DNA from 4 places in the Shewanella scandinavica genome. Region 3 is predicted to be linked to each of the others. Evidence: predicted binding sites of a transcription regulator. Region 3 holds the regulator's gene; each other region holds the start of a gene.

Region 1 (4,106 bases), on a different contig from region 3:
TTAATGCCGAAATTTTTCAACATGGTCATAAAGGTCTGTTCGGTATAACTGGTTTTCTCACCCGTTCCCGGCAAACCAACCACTAAGCCATAACCGATCAACTGGTTACTGCGTACGCCCTGCACATTGGCAATATCTTTAATTCGTTCAGCCTGACTAGGTAGAGAAAACACTAGTACGGCAACGGCTAACACCAGTTTATATTTCATGATACGACTCCTTAGAAGGGCCACCAGTCGCTCATAAAGAACTGGCTTAACCAGCCCACTTTTTGAGCATCTGCGAAAGTACCTGTGCCACTGTATTGAATACGGGCATTGGCCATTCGCGTTGAATCGATAGTGTTATCGGGTTTAATGTCCTGCGAGCGAACCAGACCTGTGACGCGAATAAACTCATCACCGTTGTTAATTGAGATCCATTTTTCGCCGCGGATCACTAAGCTGCCGTTGTTCAGCACTTGCATAACGTTTGCCGAGATGCTGCCATCTAAACTATTGCTCTGATCCGCATCCGATTCACGCTTAGTGTTCATGCTATCTTTATAACGTAAATCAATTGGCACTCCGCCAATGGATACATTACTGCCACCAGCGAAGATAGGATCTAAGCTCATGTCAGAACCTTTTTTGATCTGATTGCCTGCACTTTTCTTCGCTTGAGTCGACTCTTTCAAAACGATAGTGATAATGTCGCCAACTTTGTGAGCACGTATATCCGAATACAAGCTAGATGCTTGACTGTCTTGATAAATAGAGCCAGTCGCGGCAATTTTTGTCGGCGGTGCCTCTGGGTATACCGGCGCATAAAAGGGATCATCCGCAAGGGGTTTCTTTTGCGTCGAGCTACAGGCTGCAAGCAATAACGCGACGGCCAACACAAGATATCTAGCCATGATGTTTGCCTCTATAAATTCTGAGTCACGTAAGACAGCATCTGATCTACCGCTGAAATCACTTTGGAGTTCATCTCGTAAATGCGCTGACTTTCGATAAGGTTCACCAGTTCTTCGGTCACGTTAACGTTAGAGGTTTCTAAGGCGCCTTGGCGAATAGCTCCCATGCCATCTAACGAAGCAGTACCTTGAATTGGCGTGCCACTCGCACCGGTTTCCGTGTATAAGTTTTGCCCCATAGGATCCAGACCCGATGGATTAATAAAATCCGTCATTGTCAACTGACCCACAACTTGGTTCTCTGCAGTACCAGGGGTTTTCACTGAAACTTCACCCTCAGCGGAAACGGTAATACTGGTCGCATTGTCAGGAATCGTGATCGCGGGTTGCAACAAGTAGCCAGAACCTGGCGTCACAATCTGGCCCGTATCGTCTAAGGTAAACTGACCATTTCGGGTATAGGCTGCAGTACCATCAGGTAGCTGGATTTCAAAAAAGCCGGGGCCTTCAATCATCAGATCTAATGAGTTATCCGTAGTCAGCATGTTGCCTTGGGTAAACATTTTCTGCGTGGCGACGACTTTGGTACCCGCACCTATGTTTAACCCATTAGGTAACTTAGTGTTAGAAGCGCTGACACCGCCCGCTTGGTTAACTGTTTGGTAAAGCAAATCTTCAAATACTGCGCGACTTTTCTTGTAGCCCACAGTGCTGGCGTTCGCCACGTTGTTCGAGATCACCGCAATGTCAGTTTGCTGTGCGTCTAAGCCAGTTTTACTAATCCATAACGCCGGATGCATAATCTATCTCCTAACTAATACGCATTAATGAAGATGAAGCGCGATCATTCTCTTCCGCGGTTTTCATCATCTTGACTTGCAATTCAAACTGACGCTGAAGGTCAATCAAAGACACCATTTCATCGACAGGGTTAACGTTACTGCCTTCCACTGCGCCACTTTCAACTGCGACGAAAGGATCAGCTGGTGCTGGTTCTCCTGACATTTGTCGAAATAATCCATCTTCACCACGCATCATCTGCGCATTACCGGGATTAACGAGTTTCAAGCGACCAACTTCTTCCACCACTTCAGCGGTAGCGCCCTGAGGTCGCACAGAAATAATGCCATCCTGAGAAATTGAAACCTTCTCAATAGGGAGCGGCAACACTATGGGGCCCGCATCTCCCATAACAGGATTTCCCCTGTCATTGTGTAGTAAACCCGTAGAGTCGAAACTTAAACTGCCTGAGCGGGTATAGGCTTCACTGCCATCTTTTGCCTGCACGGCAAACCAGCCGTCGCCTTTAATGGCAACATCGAGATCTCGTCCAGTGGTTTTTATGGGACCAGAGCGAAAATTAGCTGACGGAGATTCTGTCATCGCAAATACCCTGGAAGGCAACCCTTCACCGAAGGCTTGCATTGAGCGAGCTTGTGCCATATCGGATTTAAAACCGTCGGTATTAGCATTGGCTAAGTTGTTCGCACGGAGCGCCAGCTCATTCATATTTTGCTTGGCGCCACTCATGGCGACATAAAGGAATTTGTCCACAGACTGCTCCGTCAAATTTTCTACATGACAATAGCAAAGCAAGCATCGTGCCAATAAAGTTGACGTTTAATTTACTGATAGAATTGAAGAATAAGGAAATGAAGTGAATTGATAGCAGGATAAAGGCTAAGTGTTGCCACTGGCGGCAACACTTAGTCAAACAATGTAATGATTAGCGGATTTGTAATACGGTTTGTTGCAGTGTGTTGTTCACTTCAAGGGTACGAGAGTTCGCTTGGAAGTTACGCTGCGCCGAAATCAAATCGACCAGTTCAGTGGTCAAATCGATATTCGATTGCTCTAACGCCGATGAACTTATGCTACCAAAAGTACCACTGTTTGCCTCACCAGCAAGAGCAGGGCCAGAATTCAAACTGGCTTTCCACGACGTATTACCCACTTGTGTTAAACCTTGTTCGTTAGCAAATCGAACCAAGGCAACCCGTGCTAAAGGCACAGTTGAACCGTTCGAGTAACTTGCAGTAATTAAACCATCAGCACCAATTTCAACGTTAGTTAAACGACCAACCGTCGTACCGTCTTGTGTTAACTCTGTTGCCGCAAAAGGAGCAGCATATTGCGTTGGTGCATTAAACTTAATTGTTAAGTCTTGAGTTCCATCCGCTCCAGCACCTAAAACGCCTGCACCACCCACACCTAAAGTCTCAGTCTTAACGACCGCTGGATCACTACCGGTATAGACACCAACAGAATTGAACTTAAGTACAGAGCCCTTCCAACCGCCGGTTGTTTGCGCTGTACCGGTTGAGTCAGGGTTACCATCGCCCGTAGTATCCGTTTGATAAGTACCAGCAGCACCAGCTAGATCGACTTGTTTACCATCAATAGCGTAATAAGCCACCCAATTGCTCTCTCCATTATAAGAGGCATCATTAGGCTTAACAAAATAGGTTGTCATGATATGTGGCTCACCGAGTGAGTCATACATTGTCATTGAAGTAACGTTATTGTATGTCTTAGGGTCTAGAGGATCGAATGCAGCAGGGTCAAGGGTACTTTCCTTAGCATTTAGATTCATTTGTAAACTGACATTTTCAGTTTTTACTGGGCTACCTGCAGTATCAGGGATCTGCACTGGTTTCGCTGTAGTCAAACTTACCGATGTCGAATTACCATCTTTATCCACAGGGAATGTCTGCAAAAAATTACCAGCAGAATCAACCATGTAGTTATTTGAATCGACTTTAAATGCCCCTGCTCGAGTAAATGAATGGTCAAGACTGCCTATTTCAGAAGCAGTGACAAAAAAACCACCACCTTTAATTGCCATATCGAGTGAATTACTTGTCAACTGTAAGCTGCCTTGATGGAATTGCTGGGCCACTTGACTCGTTGCAACACCACCACCGACAGCAGTTTTAGAATTTGAAAAGATAGAATTAGCGTAAACATCCGCAAATTCAGCACGCGACTCTTTAAAGCCAATGGTATTCGCATTCGCAATGTTGTTCGCCGTGGTGTTTAAATCTTTCTGTGCGGCAGAAATGCCACTCAATGCAATGTTAAACGACATAATTCACCTCTACTTTTGACTCTATTCAATTGCGGACAACTAACGCCCAATTCGGATTCTAAAAAATTATCTTGTATAAATTTAAGTTTCAGACACAGCTAACACATCGGTTAACTTGATCCC
Region 2 (4,106 bases), on a different contig from region 3:
GTCGCCAAAACTTCCCTCTCGACGTTCACCTTGGCCACCTTGAGACACATGGCTATCCGCTAATTGCATCCCTTGCTCCTGCAGTAACTCGCGTAATCTTGGCATAGCTTGTTCAACTAAATCACGCGTCTGTGTCTGAGTGACATGGAACTGTACTTGGGTCTGATCGCCATGCACTTGAATTTTTACCAGCATATGTCCAAGCTCAGGGGGATCGAGCCTAATTTCAGCATGTTGAATACCTTGACTCACCATAGTGATCAACTGTTGCTTCATCACAGGTGAAAACCGTTGGATCATCTCTTGCATTTGGTTTTGTTGTTCGACACCTTGGCGTAATGACAACTGAACTTGCATCGTTTCCTGACGATTGACTTGTAGTGGCGTCGATGACTGAGCTAAAGCAGAAAATGACTTAATGTCAGTCGTTGATACCTTGTCTTCATCTCCCATAATGAATGGCTTAACGTCTCTTTGAGCATCGAGTGTCACACTGTATTTCGCATCCTTTAGCAAAGTACCCGCATCCATTGCTACTTTTGAAACATCAACATTGATCTCGGTATCAGTCATTGCGCTATCCTTCGGATCAACTGCGTTACCTAAGATATTCTGTGTATCCAGTGTTGTAACTATAGGCTGAACTTCTACTTTGCTAACCGCGATATCGACATTAGCATTTCGGCTTACTTGCTGGGGTATCGTAATCTCAACATTGCGAACTGTTGGTTTATTACTCTCTACAGAAACAGTATCGACCTCGTCCGTGCTAGAAGTATCAATCAGCTTGGAGCTTGCCAAGTCCAATGTATCAACTATTTCATCAGCGATTAAAGATGTTGCAGCCATTTCATTCTTAGTAGTCGATGGCGCTAGGGTTTCAGACTGCAAAGTTTGACTCGCAGGGCTAAACTTCAACATTGATTCATCTACGTCGTCAGAAGTTCGCAGTGCCTCAGAATTAAGATCCAACCTTGCTCCCCGCAGTTCAACGTTTACACTCGCAACTTGATTCGCATATTTATCAGTTGAAAATGACTTATCGTCTTTAAGTTCAGTCACATCAGCGTCTTTCAATATCACGCTTTCTAGATTTTTTGATGATGTCTTTGCCGCGGTTTCTGCTGTATCTACAAATTCAGATAAATCCAAATTTTCAGATGTTTTACTGTTCGGCGGAATGACTTGTCCCTTTAAAAAGGCAGAATGAGATTCAGCGCTTTTATCCGTTGATAACTGTGACTTCAATACCTCAACAGCGTCATCAAGCAATACTTTCTTACCCTGGATTGCTTCAACGGGTAGTTCATCTGCTGATTTTTTATCAGCAGAGACTTTATTAGTGACATCAGTCTCATTTAAAGCCCCTGCATTTAGTTGGAGCTGCTCGGTTAACTTTTTGAGTTCTGATGAAAAGGAAGTATCAGTATCCAATACCTTTTGGAGACTCAATAGATCGCCGTTTGAGGACTTGCTATGATTTTTCTCAGTTGCCAAGTTAACTTCACTTGACGTTAAAATATCAGCCTTACCTTGCGCTGAGCCTGAGATGTCGACAACTGGAAGCTCAGTGTTAATCGCTTTCATTGAAGCTTGTACACCCGACAGCTCAACGGTACTGAATGCATCACTTTTCAATAAAGGGTCAGCAGACTCATTATTTTCCCCTTGGGAAGAGTCAGACGGCAAACTCTCTCCCTCTGATGCCGTTTTCTTCATATCATTTGCCATGCTGATCTGGGCGAAGATGAGATTTACGTCAGCGTCATCCGTTGATATGTCTTTATCTTTTACTTTATCAGTAGAGGCGATCTGCACTTTATCGTCAGTATTCGCTGTAGCCTTTTTAGGCGCGGAAATAGAAAATGAGCTAGCGGAGACAGACGCAAGTGTAGATGAAAAGTCTTCATTATTAGACTCTTGGGAAGATGTCTTAGCGGAATTGGCCGCAGAGTTGCCTGTTTTACTCAACAGGATATTGGTCATTTGTTGCATAAGTGCTCCCAAACATCACCCAGCAGAAAAGAAAATGGCTAGGTAGAAACGTCAATTAAACACTGCGGTTGCAGGGTCATGGACTAAATCAAAGCAAATAAGATGCCAAAACTTCAGTTTTTACTGCAGCATATTGAAAAGAATAAAACTCAGGGAAAGAAGTCGAACAAATGTTCTGCACCATAAGCGGCAACAGAAAACTGAACTCATACGAGTTAGTAAATGGCAAAGATACCGATCATTTAACGCACCATTACACTAACGCTGATGACGGCGATAAAACTGCTGAGAAGCAAATTCATCGGTCATTTTCTGCTCTCGTTTTTGTTCAACAACTTGGCGCTTCTTCTCTTTACTCGCTAACAGTAATTCCACTGCCTTACGTTTTTTCTGTTTTTCCAACCAATGCTGTTGTCGATATTCTTTTTGTTTTTCACCGTCGGCCACAACGCGATTTTGCTGAGTAATAGCATCATCAATCTGACGAATAAAGCGATGAAACTGGTGATAGTGACTGGCACTAATGGCTTGGCCTTGCTGGGATTGCATTTGCTTCATGTATTCTAAGCGATAGTTATTGAGTGCACTGAGTTGATTCAGCCGTTTTTGACACTCTAACTGCGCCGACTTTAACAATAACGCCGCTTGTTCTTCGGCATCATTGGCGAGCTTTAACACTAACAACAAGGGATCGGCGTTAGCCATACTAGACCTCGATTAATTCGATGACGCCATTATTTGCACTGTGCGGCAAGTTGCCCGAGCATGACTTGGCTATCGGCAAAACTGAATGCATCACGCATGGTTTGGCGTAAAAAAGCATTCATCGCCGGCTGTAATCGTATCGCGTTATCGATTCGAGGATCGCTGCCTTGGGCATAAGCACCAATTGAAATCAAATCCCGATTTTGCTGATACAAGGAATAGGTTTGTTTCACGCGGCGCATCGCTTCCAAGTGTTCATTGGAGATCACCATAGGTGCTACCCGGCTAATGGAGGCTTCAATATCAATCGCAGGATAATGCCCAGAGTCCGCAAGCGAACGTGACAAGACTATGTGACCATCAAGAATCGCCCGCGATGCATCGGCAATGGGATCCTGTTGATCGTCCCCTTCCGTCAACACAGTATAAAATGCCGTAATTGAACCTTGACCTGGACCACCGTTGCCAGCACGCTCAACTAAACGCGGCAGCTTGGCAAATACTGAAGGCGGATAGCCTTTGGTGGCTGGCGGCTCACCCACAGCCAAAGCAATTTCCCGCTGCGCCTGGGCGTAACGCGTCAAACTATCCATTAATAACAAGACGTTATAGCCTAAATCGCGAAAGTATTCGGCAATGCGAGTCGAGGTTTCACAGGCGCGCAGGCGCATCAGCGGCGAGGTATCTGCAGGGGCGGCAACAACAACAGAACGCGCTCGACCTTTGTCCCCAAGAATTTCTTCAATGAACTCTTTTACTTCACGGCCACGCTCGCCCACCAGCCCAACCACAATAATGTCGGCAGTGGTACCGCGAGTCATCATACCTAAGAGCACACTCTTACCCACACCTGAACCAGCAAACAAGCCCATACGTTGGCCTTTGCCCACTGTCAGCATGGCATTAATGGCGCGCACACCGACGTCCAGCGGCTCGGTAATAGCACGGCGAGATAAGGGATTAATGGCGGCGCTATGTCTTGGCGCTTGTTGATCTGTCTGCAACGCACCTAAACCATCTAAAGGCACACCGTTGCCATCGAGCACGCGTCCTAACAGGGACAAGCCGACATTGAGTCCAGTTTGTTCTCCTAAAGGCACCACTCGGGCACCGGGTAATACCCCACGTAATTCTTCGATAGGCATTAAATACAGGAGTTCGCCATCAAAGCCGACGACTTCTGCAATTAACTCGCCCGCCATGGTTTCGATGGAACATAAGCTGCCCACTGGCGCACGGCAACCGCTCGCCTCTAAGGTTAAGCCAACAACACGCACGAGTTGACCACTGGCCACAGCTCGAAATGGCGGCACTTTTTCCTGATGGTGATTAAGCCTATTCAGCAGTTGGTGTTGGCGATTTTGCATCTGTTCTGGCATCCGATTGGGTATCTAAGTGCTCACCTG
Region 3 (4,106 bases):
GCTAAAGTCGACGACCTGAAACAGGAAGTCAAAATCAAGGCTGTGAGCCAAACGGCAGATATCAAGAACAACCAGATCATCTTCTTTGGTCCGGTTGAAGTCACCCAAGGTTCGATTAAAATCCATGCAGATCAACTGCGTGCATTTTCTGCCGAAGGTGAAAATAGCAAAATTTTAGTGGCCACTGGCAACCCTGCGACGTACAGCCAAGTATTAGACGATGGCCGTCCAGCCTCGGCGAGCGCGAAAGAAATTCGTTACGATATGGCGAGCCGCACCCTGACACTTAAAGGTCTAGCCTCGTTAGATCAAGCAGGCAGCCAAGTGACGGGTAATTTGATCCGCTACAACATCATCCAGCAAAAATTAATTGCCGAGAGTACCGGCAGTGGTGACGATCGCGTGATCACGATTATTCAGCCAGAAAGCTATCAAGATGATGCCAAACCAGACGCGCCAGCAGATAAACCTGTGAAAAAGCAGGACTCTAAATGACCCAAATCACCCTAAGAGCACAAAATCTGGCGAAGAGTTACAAGAGTCGCCAAGTGGTTAAAGACGTCAGTCTGACGGTAAAAACCGGTCAGGTCGTTGGCCTACTCGGCCCGAACGGCGCGGGTAAAACTACCACCTTTTACATGGTCGTCGGTCTGGTTAAAAGCGATAAAGGCCACATTTTTATCGACGATGATGATTTAACCGCAGATCCTATGCACCTGCGCGCCCGCAAAGGCATAGGTTACTTGCCACAGGAAGCCAGTATCTTCCGTAAACTGACCGTCCATGACAACATCATGGCCGTGCTGCAAACGCGTAAAGAATTAAAAAAAGAGCAAAGGGAAGAAGAGCTAGAACATCTGCTTGAAGAGTTCCACATCACCCACATCCGTGACAGCCAAGGCATGTCATTGTCGGGCGGTGAACGTCGCCGTGTCGAAATTGCGCGGGCGTTAGCAGCAAATCCTAAGTTCATTTTGCTCGATGAACCCTTTGCTGGTGTCGATCCGATTTCGGTTATCGACATTAAAAAGATTATCGAACAGCTCAAAAGTCGTGGCCTTGGCGTGTTGATCACAGACCACAATGTCCGTGAGACATTAGATGTGTGTGAACATGCCTATATCGTGAGTCACGGAAACTTGATTGCCGAAGGAACACCCGCAGAGATCTTAGACAATCAGCAAGTTAGGGCTGTGTACTTAGGTGAACAATTCAGGCTATAGTTAATCAAGCGGAGCCAATGCAGGTAATTTATGCCACCATTGGACTCCACTCAAGATGATAACAAGCGACCTCATCCAACAATAATAACGTAGGGATCAGCGGTAACATGAAAGCGTCACTCCAGCTCAAACTGGGTCAACAGTTAACCATGACGCCACAATTACAACAGGCCATACGTCTGTTGCAACTGTCGTCATTAGAACTGCAGCAAGAGATCCAGCAAGCCTTAGATTCTAATCCCCTTCTCGAGCTGGAAGAGGATCAATTCGACGCCACTAAAGACCCTGTAAACCAAACGCTATCCGATACGGATTTCAGTGAATCTAGCACCCTGCCGCCAGAAAAAGACAGCTCCACCATAGACACGGCAGAGTCGCTCACGAAAGAGTCCATGCCCGACGAACTCCCCATGGACACCACATGGGATGAAGTGTTCACCGCCTCCCCTAATTCTGGCCCCGGCGGCAGTCGTGAAGATGATATGCCCTTCCAAGGTGAGACCAGTGAAGGCTTGTATGAGCACTTAGAATGGCAAAAAAACCTCACACCGTTTTCTGAAACTGATTTAGCCATTGCCACCGCCATTATTGATGCCATTGACGATCAGGGCTATCTCACCCAAAGCACTGAAGAAATTCTCGAAGCGATGGGCAATCCTGAAGTTGAGCTTGACGAAGTCGAAGCCGTACTCAAGCGCATTCAACATTTTGATCCCATTGGTGTTGCCGCCCGCGATTTAAGCGAGTGCCTGCTGATCCAACTGTCGCATTTCGCCGCTGACACTCTACACCTCGAAAATGCCCGCATGTTGATCAAAGATCATTTAGATCTGATCGCCGCGCGCGATTTTAGATTGTTGATGCGTAAGACTAAATTAAAAGAGGATGAGTTAAGGGACGGCATCGCGCTTATCCAAACCCTCAATCCCCGCCCAGGTTTATTGATTACGCCCAACGATGACGAATACGTCATCCCAGATGTGTCTGTGTCGAAGAAGAATGGCCGCTGGGTGGTTGAACTTAACCCAGACTGCATGCCAAAAATCAATGTAAATCAACACTATGCATCGATGGCGCGCAGTACTAAAAACCAAGCAGATAGCCAATTTATTCGTGGCCATCTGCAAGAGGCTAAATGGTTTATCAAAAGCCTAGAAAGCCGTAACGACACTTTACTTAAAGTTGCGAATTGCATAGTGCAATATCAGCAAGGTTTCTTCGAATACGGTGAAGAAGCCATGAAACCTATGGTGCTTAACGATATTGCCGAAGCGGTAGAAATGCATGAGTCCACCATCTCACGGGTGACCACCCAAAAATACATGCATACCCCTAAGGGACTTTTTGAACTAAAATACTTCTTCTCTAGCCACGTCGGAACTGACGATGGTGGGGAGTGCTCATCCACAGCAATCAGAGCCTTCATTAAGAAACTGGTTGCAGCGGAAAACCAGAAAAAACCATTAAGCGACAGTAAGATGGCACAACTTCTGGCAGAACAAGGGATCAACGTAGCCCGCAGAACCATTGCGAAGTACCGAGAGGCTATGCTCATTCCGCCTTCTAATCAGCGTAAAAGTTTATAACCTACAGTGGATATCGGAGGACGTTTCTATGCAAATAAACCTGAGTGGACACCATGTCGAAATTACCGAATCGTTACGCGCATATGTAGAAGAAAAGTTTTCAAAACTTGAACGCCATTTCGAACAGATCAATAATGTGCACGTTGTGCTCAATGTCGAGAAAATGCAACAGATTGCCGAAGCGAGAATAAATCTTATCGGTGGTGAAGTTTTTGCAACTTCAGAGCATGCTGACATGTATGCCGCTATAGACGCCCTGATTGACAAGCTTGATCGTCAGGTTATTAAACACAAAGAGAAGTTAACAAAACACTAATAATGGAACTTTGTACCATACTGCGGCCGGAGTGCACTACCTGCGCCACTCCGGGCAGCAAGAAAAAGGTACTGGAACTCATCAGCGACTTAGTCGCTGCCCAGTACCCGACCCTCTCATCTCAAGAGATATTCGAAAGCCTAGTGGCGCGCGAAAAGATGGGGAGCACAGGTATAGGGAACGGCATCGCCATTCCACATGGTCGATTAACCGATATAGAGCAGCCCATTGCCATACTCATTAAGTGTGAAGAGCCGATAGCATTCGATGCTATCGATAAGCAACCTGTTGATATTTTATTTGCACTACTGGTGCCTGCAGACCAATGTCAGCAGCACTTAAGTACCTTGTCTTGCATGGCCGAAAAGCTGAGCGACAAGCAAATATTAAAGCAATTACGCAAGACGCATGATGAAACGGAACTCTATCAGGTAATCACTGGATGAAACTGGTCATAGTGTCGGGCCGCTCAGGCTCAGGCAAATCTGTCGCCCTAAGGGTACTCGAAGATCTCGGCTATTATTGTGTCGATAACCTTCCCTTGCCCTTAATCGGCACTTTGCTTGAGCAACTCAAAGGCAGTAACGATCTCGTCGCCATCAGTGTCGACGTGCGTAACATGCCTGAGCAGGATAAAGTCTTAGTGAAGCAACTCGCGAGCCTGCCTCCTGATACTGAGTTAACCAGCTTCTTCCTCAATTCCAGCGATAAAATTCTGCTTAAGCGTTACAGCGAGACCCGCCGTTTGCATCCTTTGTCGAAGAGCCAAGTCTCTTTGCAAGAAGCGATAAAGCTGGAAGGGAAACTGCTCGAGCCTATGTCAAAACTGGTCGATCACTACATAGATACGTCGAATCTGAATATCTATGATTTAAGCGATCAAGTGAGACAAATTCTGCTCGGCAGCGTCGATAAAGAGTTAGTGATCAACTTCGAGTCCTTTGGCTTTAAGCACGGTATGCCAACTGAAGCCGACTTTAT
Region 4 (4,106 bases), on a different contig from region 3:
CGTTCTGCAAGACCGGGTTCAATATTTGGACCATCACCACCGGTTGCTTGCATTGATTGATGCAACATCTGTTCCAACTCTGGCGCCAATGTAATGACGGGGATTTCTAACTCTGGACCAGAGATCTCTTGGACTATCATACGTTTCAATGCAATACGCACCGCAGCGGTCAAAACTTCAGTGTCATTACTCTTAGTGCCGTATTCTAACAAAGTTTGCACTATTGTACGCAAGTCTCTGACTGAAACCCCTTCATTTAAAAGGTTCTGCATCACTTTTACGACATGTCCGAGTGGCATGACATCAGGAATAAAGCCATCCACCAGTTTAGGCGAGTGTTTCGCAAGCATATCCATCAGTTGTTGCACTTCTTCGTAACCTAACAACTTAGCAGCATTATTGGTCAGCAATTGGCTAATATGGGTTGCCACAACCGTGGCGGCATCAACAACCGTATACCCTAATGTTTGCGCGTGTTCACGTAATTCAGGGGCAATCCATACCGCCTCCAGACCAAAAGCTGGGTCACGCGTTTCAATACCATCGAGCTTGCCATAGACTTGACCAGGGTTGATCGCCAATTCGCAGTCGTGACGAATATCCGCCTCACCAACAACTACGCCCATTAATGAAATGCGATAGGCATTGGGCGACAAATCTAAATTATCGCGAATATGCACTGCTGGCACTAAGAAGCCCAGTTCTTGGGATAACTTTTTACGTACGCCTTTGATACGGCTTAATAACTCGCCACCTTGACCTTTATCGACCAGCGGAATTAAACGATATCCCACCTCAAGCCCAATAGTATCAACATGATGCACATCATCCCAGCCCAACTCTTTAGGCTCCTTATCTTGCCTCTCTACAGGGCCAGACTTAACTTGCTCTAGGGCTTTAATGCGTTTTGATTCATTACGCTTATAGACAAAATAGGCGGCACCTGCCGTCATAAAAGCAAAACTTAAGAACGCCATATGCGGCATGCCAGGAACGATTCCCATGACAAATAGGACTCCAGCAGCGATACCCAATGACTTAGGACTGTCAAACATCTGACTCATCATCATTTGGCCCATATCACCGGATTCATTTTGACGGGTCACCATCAATGCTGCTGCGATTGACAATAATAACCCAGGGATCTGCGCCACCAGACCATCACCGATAGTCAGCAAGGTATAAATTTCAACCGCTTCAGAAAAACTTAAGCCATGCTGAACAATACCTATGATGAAACCACCTAAGATGTTGATCACTAGAATCATGATACCCGCAACGGCATCACCTTTTACAAATTTTGAAGCACCGTCCATCGCACCATAGAAATCCGCTTCACGTGTCACTTCTGCTCGACGTAATCTTGCTTGTTCTTGATTCAAAGTCCCGGCATTTAGGTCGGCATCAATTGCCATTTGCTTACCAGGCATAGCATCTAAGGTAAAGCGGGCACTCACTTCAGCAATACGACCAGCACCTTTCGTCACCACCGCAAAATTGATAATAATCAAAATGATAAAGACAACCAAGCCAACGGCATAGTTACCGCCAATCACCACTGAACCGAAGGCTTCAATCACCTTACCTGCCGCATCGCCACCATTATGGCCCTCGAGTAATACCACACGAGTTGATGCAACGTTCAGTGCAAGGCGAAGTAATGTCGCCACAAGTAATACCGTTGGAAAGGCGGCAAAATCTAACGGCCTATCGGTATAAATTGCGACTAACAATACGATGAGCGCTAAGGCTATGTTGAATGAGAAAAGTATATCTAATAAGAATGGAGGAATAGGTAAAACAATCATGGCCAATGCAGCAAGCACAACCATAGGCGTACCAATGCCTTTGAGTGAGCTCAGCCGCATTTGTTTTACTTGACCAAGAGTCGCTTTAACATCCATTCGCTATAACCTAAATTTTGACGTGTAAGAAGCGAAAAGCAAAAAACACGCCAACAAAATCAACCTGACTAATTAAGGAGAATTATACCTATGACTCATTGATATAAAGAAGAAATAATATTGGAACATTCATATAAAGTGACATCATCTTGTGTATCACTCACAAGTGTCAGATGCTGCAAACTTAATATTTCAATTCATCAGGAATGGGCTGATTAAGCGGAACTGGAATAGGTTTACGACCGCGTCCTTTCTGATATTGGCGTAACTGGAATACATAGGCCAAAATCTGTGCCACAGCAGTAAACAATCCTTCGGGGATTTGTTGATCCAACTTAGTCGTATGGTATATTGCTCTCGCAAGCGGTGGTGCAGATACAATGGCTACATCATGGGCGCGGGCAATCTCACGAATTTTAAATGCGACGTCATCAACGCCTTTAGCTATGACAAAGGGTGCAGCGGAGCGCTTTACATCGTATTTAATCGCTACTGCAAAATGCTCAGGGTTAACAACGATGACATCGGCATTGGGTACTTCAGCCATCATTCTGCGCTGAGCCAACTCATGCTGCATCTGCCTTACTCGCGATTTCACTTCAGGCTTCCCTTCAGTGTCTTTATATTCATCCTTTACTTCTTGTTTGGTCATCTTAAGTTGCTTGTTGTGATTCCAAATTTGGAACGGCACGTCGATGACGACAATCAATAAAATAGAGGAACACAACAGGATAAACATCCACACAAGTAAATCTAATGCGTGGTAAATATTACCAGGAAGATGATCACTAGATAGCAACATAATATCATTGAAGTAAAAGCTCAGTAATAAATACGCAGAAAATGCCACCACAGAAAACTTGGCAATCCCCTTCGTCAGCTCAACTAACGCCTGCACACCGAACATGCGCTTCAAACCTGCGACTGGGCTCATTTTACTGGCCTTAGGCATCATGGCTTGGGTAGAGAAATTCATCCCGCCAAGGGATATATTGCCAATGAAAGCGACAACCACAATTAACAGCATAATTTTTGCCATGGGCCAGGCGATTTCGCTCGCGACAACGCCCCATACATTAAACATTTCTTCAGTATCAAAAATTTGCGCCCTGTCCATGGTGAAAACAGTCTCAAATACCCGAGTTAAACTTGTGGCTAGACTTGGACCTAACATATAAAAGCCACATGCAGCGGAAATTAATACCGCTGCTGTACCGAGTTCTTTCGAACGCGCAATTTGTCCTTTTTCCCGCGCCTGTTCGAGACGTCTGCCAGTGGGTTCCTCACTGCGTTCACCGCTTGACTCTTCAGCCATGGGCTGCTCCTAATACCGTCATATCAAACCATCGGCGTTACATTGAAGCGCTAACATATCGCAAAGCAGCACTTGAGCCGCAGTCCACACTTCATCAAAATGGGCCATAACAGGTGTTAAGGTTAACCAGAGAATAAACAATCCGCCAATCATAGTGATCGGAAAACCAATAGAGAAAATATTTAATTGCGGCGCGGCGCGGGTCATCACACCGAAGGACAAGTTCACTAATAACAAGGCAATAATCGCGGATATCGACATAGTTAATGCCGCACCAAACATATACGAGCCCCAATCTGCTAAAGCACGGTAGCTAGTGAGGGTTAATCCTTGATTAGAAATGGGTAGGGTCTCAAAACTCGCCACCAACATACGGATCATCAATAGATGTCCATCGACGGCTAAGAAGATTAATGTCGCCAATAATAGAAAAAAGTTACCAATAACGGGTGTTTGCTGACCCGAACCAGGATCAACCATAGAAGCAAACCCGAGACTGGTTTGCATACCAATAATCTGGCCGGTTAATACGAAAACTTGCATCACCATTTGAGTCACAAACCCCATGGCAACACCAATAATGATTTGCTGCGCAGTAATAAATACTGCACTGAGTGAAAATAGATCGGCATTTTGAACAGGAGGAAGGACTGGTGCTATCGCAAAGGTAATCGCCATGGCTAATAGTAAGCGCACACGAGTTGGAGTGGTTGCGGCCCCAAATACCACCATCACCATTAACATGCTAGCAACCCGAAACAGTGGCCACATATAAGCGGCAATGGTCTGCATTAACGTATCGAGCAGCAGCTCCATTGGATTAGCCTATTACTTGCGGGATGCGATTAACCATCTCGACAAAAAAGTCCATTAGGGTTTCAACTAAC

Evidence for each region. The regulator sigma-54, encoded in region 3, starts transcription at its own class of promoters, with help from an activator protein. The targets are predictions, from matches to a motif close to GTTGGCACGNNNNTNGNNT.
Region 1: flgF (flagellar basal-body rod protein FlgF) is a predicted target of sigma-54. The motif match lies at 2,486-2,504, and genes of this name have one in related genera.
Region 2: Q4Q50_RS00120 (flagellar hook-length control protein FliK) is a predicted target of sigma-54. The motif match lies at 2,087-2,105, and genes of this name have one in related genera.
Region 4: flhA (flagellar biosynthesis protein FlhA) is a predicted target of sigma-54. The motif match lies at 1,941-1,959, and genes of this name have one in related genera.

Annotation. Positions count from the first base shown of each region.
Region 1 covers NZ_JAUOES010000001.1:43,260-47,365, forward strand. The annotation lists gene Q4Q50_RS00215 (flagellar basal body P-ring protein FlgI) at 1-209, opposite strand, end outside; gene flgH (flagellar basal body L-ring protein FlgH) at 221-895, opposite strand; gene flgG (flagellar basal-body rod protein FlgG) at 907-1,695, opposite strand; gene flgF (flagellar basal-body rod protein FlgF) at 1,706-2,449, opposite strand; gene flgE (flagellar hook protein FlgE) at 2,622-3,983, opposite strand; gene flgD (flagellar hook assembly protein FlgD) at 4,065-4,106, opposite strand, start outside.
Region 2 covers NZ_JAUOES010000001.1:20,695-24,800, forward strand. The annotation lists gene Q4Q50_RS00120 (flagellar hook-length control protein FliK) at 1-1,995, opposite strand, end outside; gene fliJ (flagellar export protein FliJ) at 2,254-2,700, opposite strand; gene fliI (flagellar protein export ATPase FliI) at 2,730-4,067, opposite strand; gene fliH (flagellar assembly protein FliH) at 4,036-4,106, opposite strand, start outside.
Region 3 covers NZ_JAUOES010000018.1:5,767-9,872, reverse strand. The annotation lists gene lptA (lipopolysaccharide transport periplasmic protein LptA) at 1-495, shown strand, start outside; gene lptB (LPS export ABC transporter ATP-binding protein) at 492-1,223, shown strand; gene Q4Q50_RS15060 (RNA polymerase factor sigma-54) at 1,331-2,809, shown strand; gene hpf (ribosome hibernation promoting factor) at 2,838-3,125, shown strand; gene ptsN (PTS IIA-like nitrogen regulatory protein PtsN) at 3,128-3,571, shown strand; gene rapZ (RNase adapter RapZ) at 3,568-4,106, shown strand, end outside.
Region 4 covers NZ_JAUOES010000001.1:12,971-17,076, forward strand. The annotation lists gene flhA (flagellar biosynthesis protein FlhA) at 1-1,904, opposite strand, end outside; gene flhB (flagellar biosynthesis protein FlhB) at 2,089-3,219, opposite strand; gene fliR (flagellar biosynthetic protein FliR) at 3,238-4,035, opposite strand; gene fliQ (flagellar biosynthesis protein FliQ) at 4,040-4,106, opposite strand, start outside.